One region of the Streptomyces sp. NPDC051320 genome, then DNA from elsewhere that is predicted to be linked to it. Evidence: riboswitches for the same ligand, from Rfam matches in the RefSeq annotation. Region 1 holds a riboswitch; the other holds the start of a gene.
The links. A riboswitch is a leader RNA that binds a small molecule or an ion and turns the genes downstream of it on or off. The one in region 1 is predicted to bind glycine.

Region 1 (3,402 bases):
GGGTGGGCTGGGTCACTTCTGACGCTTGTAGAAGGGGAGCGCCACGACCTCGTACGGCTCATGCGTACCGCGAATGTCCACGCCCACCCCGGAGGTACCCGGCTCGGCGTGTGCCGCGTCGACGTAGGCCATGGCGATCGGCTTGCCGATGGTGGGTGAGGGGGCGCCCGAGGTGACCTCGCCGATCACCCGGCCTTCGGCGACGACCGGATAGCCCGCCCGGGGTACCCGGCGGCCCTCGGCGATCAGGCCGACCAGCTTGCGCGGCGGGTTCGAGGACGCCCGCTCGGCGGCGGCCTCCAGGGCCGTGCGCCCGACGAAGTCGCCCTCCTTCTCGAACTTGACGACGCGGCCGAGACCGGCGTCGAAAGGCGTCAGCGCGGTGGTCAGCTCGTGCCCGTACAGCGGCATGCCCGCCTCCAGGCGCAGCGTGTCGCGGCAGGAGAGACCACAGGGCACCAGACCCACCGGGGCGCCGGCATCGGTGAGTGCCTGCCACACCTTCTCGGCGTCGGACGGGGCGACGAACAACTCGAAGCCATCCTCGCCGGTGTAACCGGTACGGGCGATCAGCGCGGGGACGCCGGCGACCGTGCCGGGCAGACCGGCGTAGTACTTCAGCCCGTCCAGGTCGGCGTCGGTCACCGACTTCAGGATGCCGGGGGACTCCGGCCCCTGCACCGCGATCAGGGCGTATGCGTCGCGGTCGTCCCGTACCTCGGCGTCGAAGCCCGACGAACGCTCCGCCAGTGCGTCCAGCACGGTCTGCGCGTTGCCCGCATTGGCCACGACCAGGTATTCGGTTTCGGCCAGCCGGTAGACGATCAGGTCGTCGAGGATCCCGCCGTCCTCCCGGCAGATCATCGTGTAGCGGGCCCGGCCCGCGCCGACGGTGCCGATGTTGCCGACCAGGGCGTGGTTCAGCAGGTCCACGGCCTGCGCGCCGGTGACGGTGATCTCGCCCATGTGCGAGAGGTCGAAGAGTCCGGCGCGGGTCCGTACGGCGTTGTGCTCGTCGCGTTCGCTGGCGTATCGCAGCGGCATGTCCCAGCCGGCGAAGTCGGTCATCGTGGCACCCAGCGAACGGTGCAGGGCTCGAAGAGGGCTGTGGTGCGAAGCGCCATCAGGTAGGGCGGTGGTGGGCGACGGGTGGGCGGTGTGGCGCGGGGTGGGGTCGGGGGTGGTGCTCATATGTGGGGCTCCCGGGGCATGACAGGCGAGGGTGATTCCTCCCCATCTGTCATCGGAACCTGAGAGGTTCGCCGGCGCCTGTTGAGAAGGCTCGGCTTGCACCTTGGGTGGGACCGCACGGCGGCGGCCCGCTTTTCAGATCTGCCTCGTCCGCGCGGTACGGGGCCTGAGAGATTACAAGGGAGGGACTTGCTCCTTCGGCGCCCCGGCAACTGGCCGGGGACTCTCCCGCGCGGATTCGAACGGCCTGTATGGAGTTGGCGCGCACATCATCGCACGGCGGGTGCGACCGGCAAATCACTTGTCCCGCATTACCGTTTCTTTACACTTCTTGGGCAGAGGGTCACTGCGGGACGGGCGGTCTGACGGGGGACCCGACGGGCGTCCTTACGGGGGGAGCGGTCATGACGGGGCAGACGCGGGGCGCGGTGGCACCGTTGAGGAGTCCTGCTTTACCGGCCGGCGGGCCGGGCGCGTCGGTGCGGGAGGCGATCGGCTGTCCGCCCGGCGCGGCGACAGCGCCCACCGTCCGCGATCTGCGGGAGCGGGCCGGCCACAGCCCGCACGGCCTGCACTTCGCGTCGGGGGACCTGGTGGTCGTTTCAGGTCTGCCCGGCAGCGGCAAGTCCACCCTGCTGAACCGGGCCGCCGCGGCCCACCGCATCGACTCGCAGGACGCACGGGAGCGCTGGCAGCGCCGGATGCCCCGCTTCCTGCCCTACTGGAGCTACCGCCCGCTGGTGCGGACCGCGCACTACGCGGGGCTGTGGCGGGCGCTGCGTTCCGGCGAGAGCGTCGTCGTGCACGACTGCGGCACCCAGGCGTGGGTGCGCGGCCGGCTCGCCCGCGCGGCGCGGCGGCGCGGCCGCGCTCTGCATCTGCTGCTGCTCGACGTGACACCCGATGTGGCGCGGGCCGGACAGGCCGAGCGGGGCCGGGGCGTCTCCGCGTACGCCTTCGCCAGGCACCAGCGGGCGATCGGCCGGCTGGTGCGCGACGCGGAGAGCGAACGGCTGCCCGCCGGCTGCGGTTCGGCGGTGCTGCTCGACCGTGCGGCGGCGGAGGTGCTGAGCCGGATCGGCTTCGGGGACGGGCCCGGTTACGCGGGTGGACCCGGGTACTCGGCCGGGCCCGGTTACGCAGGAGGGCGAAGCCACGACGGGTCGCCGGGTCGTTAGGGTCGTTCGGTACACGACAGGTAAGAAGGGGATATCTCGGTGGACATGGCATGGCCGGGCAATGAGCTCGAAGAGGTACTGACGGCCTCGGTCGGTAACCCCGCCGCGGGCGGCCGGTTGATCGAGGTGCTCGGGCGCAGCAGCCTCTGGGTGCCGCTGCCCAACGGTGGCAGCAACGACAGCCGTGCTCTCGACCTGCCCACCCTCGACGTGGACGGCGGCGCGTACGTGCCGGCCTTCAGTTCCGAGGCGGAGTTCCTGCGATGCGTCGGCTCGCACCTCTCCTTCACTGTGGCGCCCGCCGTCGAATTCGCCCGGGGGCTTCCACCGCAGCTGGGCATAGCCGTGAACCCGGGCGGCGCGGTCGGTATGCCGCTTCCGCCGCCCGCCGTCGCCGAGCTCTGCCGGGCCGGGCGCACCTTGCTGGACGGGCCGGCGAGCGGCGGACGGGTGCGGCTCTTCGAGCCGGACTGGCAGGAGGACCCGGTGGACTTCCTCTCGGTGGCCGCCGGCGAGTTCGACCAGATCGGCGTGGTCCGTTCGGCCCGCAGAGCGCTCGCGTCGATCGAGGGCGGCGATCCGGTTCTCTTCGTGGGCATCGAGTTCGCGACCTGGGACGGCGCGGGGCGGGATGCCCCGATGGACGCGCTCGGCCGGGCACTCGGCCGGGTCGAGGTGCGCTGGCCGGTCAATCTCCTGCTGCTCGACGTGGCACAGGATCCGGTCGTCGACTGGATGCTGGAGAAGATACGGCCCTTCTACGTCAGGGACGCGCTGATGCCCTCCTAGTGGGTGCCGACGCCTCCGCCCGCCTCAGGACCGGGTGCGCGGCGGACGGCGGACCTGCGACGCCGGCCACGGAACCCCCCACTGTCTTGAGCGCGGGAGAGGGTCCGCACGCCGCGTGGGCGAAACGCCCGAACAGCTCCTCCCCGAGGCCTCAAGGGCCCGGGGGTGCCCCCACGGAGAGCGCTCCGCCGCCTTGCGATGCACCGCATCCGATGCCGCAGGCTGATCCACCGCCTGCCGCGCA
Region 2 (3,402 bases), on a different contig from region 1:
AGCGGGAACTGCTGGCCCCGCTGAGCGTGCGCACGCTGCCGGGCGTGGGCCCCGCCACCGGCGAACACCTGAGGCGGGCCGGGATGACGACGGTCTCGCACCTCGCGGAGGCCGGTGAGGGCGAACTGGTGCGGCTGCTGGGCAAGGCGCACGGCGGATCCCTGTACCGGATGGCGGTCGGATACGACGACCGCCCGGTGATCGCCGAGCGGGACACCAAGTCGGTCTCCGTCGAGGACACCTTCGACGTGGATCTGCACGACAGGCAGCGGGTGAAGTCGGAGGTCGGCCGGCTGGCGGACCGGTGTGTGCAGCGGTTGCGCGCTGCAGAGCGCTCGGGCCGGACAGTGGTCCTCAAGGTGCGCAGATACGACTTCTCCACGCTGACGCGTTCCGAGACCCTCCGCGGGCCCACCGACGACCCCTCCGTGGTGCGTGAGGCCGCAGGCCGGTTGCTCGAGGCGGTGGACACCACGGGAGGGGTCAGGCTGCTGGGTGTGGGTGTCACCGGGCTCGCCGACTTCACCCAGGAGGATCTGTTCGCCCAGGCCGCCGCCGAACGCGCCGCAGAACCGGAGCCGGAAGACCGAGCGGCCCTCCCGAGCACCGACGGGACACCGGCCGAGGAGCCGCGGCCACCCGCCCCCCGCCGTTGGCCCGCCGGGCAGGATGTGCGGCACAGCGAGTACGGGGCGGGATGGGTGCAGGGCAGCGGGGTGGGGCGGGTGACGGTGCGGTTCGAGGAGCCGTGGTCGACGGGACCGGGGCGGGTGCGGACGTTCGGCGTCGACGATCCCCATCTGGCACCGGCGGAGCCGTTGCCGCTGGTGCGGGCGGTCGAGGCCGACCCGGACGATCAGCCTTCGCCGCCCGCGAGCCGGCCGAAGTCACGGTCCGGGGACGGCGCGGGAGCCGGCGCCGAGACGTCGAGACCATAGTGGTGGTAGAGCTGGAGCTCCTGTTCCGGGGAGAGATGCCGGCCGACACCGAAATCCGGCGCGTCCTTGATCAGGGTCCGGTCGAAGGGCACCCGCAGCGCCTCCTGGACCACCTCGCTGGGTGCCAGCGGCACGAAGGCGTCCCTGCTGAACAGGCCGGTGCGGACGGCCGCCCATTCGGGTGACCCCGTGGCGTCGTCGAGATAGACCTCGTCCACCGTGCCTATCTTGAGACCATTGCGGTCGAATGCCTTGCGGCCGATCAGGTTGCGCGGATCGATGTCGGTCTGCACGGTCCCTCCAACTGGTCGCAACTGGTCGGAACATCCCCACGGATCTACGCCCCCCACATATCCGTATTCCCTACAGAAGGGCAGATGCCGGGCATCGGCCACTCGAATACGGTGGATGTGCCGCGCTGGTAGGCTGGCCAGTGGCTACTGACCCCGCGCGGGAGAGTCCTCCGGACGAAGTGTCCGGAGGCGCCGAAGGAGCAAATCCTCCCCGGAATCTCTCAGGCACACGTACCGCACGGACGAGGTCACTCTGGAAAGCAGGGGCGGGCATCGGACGGGCACGTCCGGAACCCCTCCTCACCGACGGTGAAAGCCGGCATGTCCCCGGACGGCCGGTGAAACTCTCAGGTTGAGATGACAGAGGGGGAGGCCGTCCGGGTACCCGTGCAGCGGTACCTCTCGCAGGTCGTATCGACCAGGAGGCCTCCCATATGACCGCCGACCGCATTCCGCTCTCCCGGCTGGAGCGTGGCATCCCCTTCGAGCAGCGCCACATCGGGCCCGACGCCGGCGCCCAGGCCAAGATGCTCGCCCATGTCGGTTACGGCTCGCTGGACGAGCTCACCTCCGCCGCGGTGCCCGAAGTCATCAGGAGCGCCGACGAGCTGCGGCTCCCCGAGGCCCGGACCGAGGCCGAGGTACTCGCGGAGCTTCGCTCCCTTGCCGATCGCAACCGGGTGATGGCCCCCATGATCGGGCTCGGCTACTACGGCACCTTCACGCCGCCGGTGATCCTCCGCAACGTCATGGAGAACCCCGCCTGGTACACCGCGTACACGCCCTACCAGCCGGAGATCTCGCAGGGCCGCCTCGAGGCGCTGCTCAACTTCCAGACCGTGGTCGCCGATCTCACCGGGCTGCCCACATCGGGCGCCTCGCTGCTCGACGAGGGCACCGCGGCGGCCGAGGCGATGTCACTCGCCCGCCGGGTCGGCAAGGTGAAGAACGGTGTCTTCCTGGTCGACGCCGACGCGCTGCCGCAGACGGTGGCGGTGATCGAGACCCGAGCCGAGCCGGCCGGCGTGGAGGTCGTGGTCGCCGACCTGAGCGACGGTATTCCGGCTGAGGTCGCCGAGCGCGGGGTGTTCGGCGTGCTGCTGCAGTACCCGGGCGCCTCAGGCGGCGTACACGACATCCGGCCGGTCGTGGAGCAGGCGCACGAGCTCGGGGCGATCGTCACCGTTGCCGCCGATCTGCTCGCGCTGACCCTGCTCACCTCGCCGGGTGAACTCGGCGCCGACATTGCGGTGGGCACCACCCAGCGCTTCGGCGTGCCGATGGGCTTCGGCGGCCCGCACGCCGGGTTCATGGCCGTGCGCGAGAAGTTCGCGCGCAGCCTGCCCGGTCGGCTCGTGGGGGTTTCGGTGGACGCCGACGGCAACAAGGCGTACCGGCTGGCCCTTCAGACGCGTGAGCAGCACATCCGCCGGGAGAAGGCCACCAGCAACATCTGCACCGCGCAGGTGCTGCTCGCGGTGATGGCGGGGATGTACGCGGTGTATCACGGTCCGGACGGCCTGCGGGACATCGCCCGCCGCACCCATCGCTACGCGGCGATCCTGGCCGCCGGCCTGCGCGAGGCAGGCGTCGATGTGGTGCATGCGGAGTACTTCGACACGCTGAGCGTGCGGACCGGCGGAAAGGCCGACGAGGTGGTCGCCGCTGCCCGTGAGGGTGGGGTCAATCTGCGCCGGGTCGACGCCGACCGGGTGTCCATCTCCTGCGACGAGACCACCACCCGGGCCCAGCTGGCCGCCGTCTGGGCGGCCTTCGGTGCCGACTGCGACATCGAGGCACTCGACGGGGCCACGCCCGACGCGCTGCCGCAGGGGTTGCTGCGCCAGGACACGGTGCTCACCCACCCCGTCTTCCACCAGCATCGCTCCGAGACAGCGATGCTGCGCTACCTGCGCAAACTCGCCGACCGGGACTACGCGCTGGACCGCGGCATGATCCCGCTCGGCTCGTGCACGATGAAGCTCAACGCCACCACCGAGATGGAGCCGGTCACCTGGCCCGAATTCGGCGCGATCCACCCGTTCGCGCCGGTCGACCAGGCGCAGGGCTACCTGACGCTCATCCATGAGCTGGAGGAGCGTCTCGCCGAGGTCACCGGGTACGACAAGGTCTCGCTGCAGCCCAATGCCGGCTCGCAGGGGGAACTCGCG

Region 2: linked by a shared signal. The riboswitch ahead of gcvP (aminomethyl-transferring glycine dehydrogenase) and the one ahead of gcvT (glycine cleavage system aminomethyltransferase GcvT) in region 1 are both predicted to bind glycine.

The regions. Positions count from the first base shown of each region.
Region 1 covers NZ_JBFBAL010000001.1:257,072-260,473, reverse strand. Annotated here, with positions in the region: gene gcvT (glycine cleavage system aminomethyltransferase GcvT) at 13-1,191, opposite strand; glycine riboswitch at 1,337-1,432, opposite strand; gene AB0M87_RS01165 (AAA family ATPase) at 1,596-2,369, shown strand; gene AB0M87_RS01160 (enhanced serine sensitivity protein SseB) at 2,415-3,158, shown strand.
Region 2 covers NZ_JBFBAL010000025.1:27,415-30,816, reverse strand. Annotated here, with positions in the region: gene AB0M87_RS31975 (DNA polymerase IV) at 1-938, shown strand, start outside; gene AB0M87_RS31970 (PRC-barrel domain-containing protein) at 857-1,231, opposite strand; glycine riboswitch at 1,380-1,478, shown strand; gene gcvP (aminomethyl-transferring glycine dehydrogenase) at 1,666-3,402, shown strand, end outside.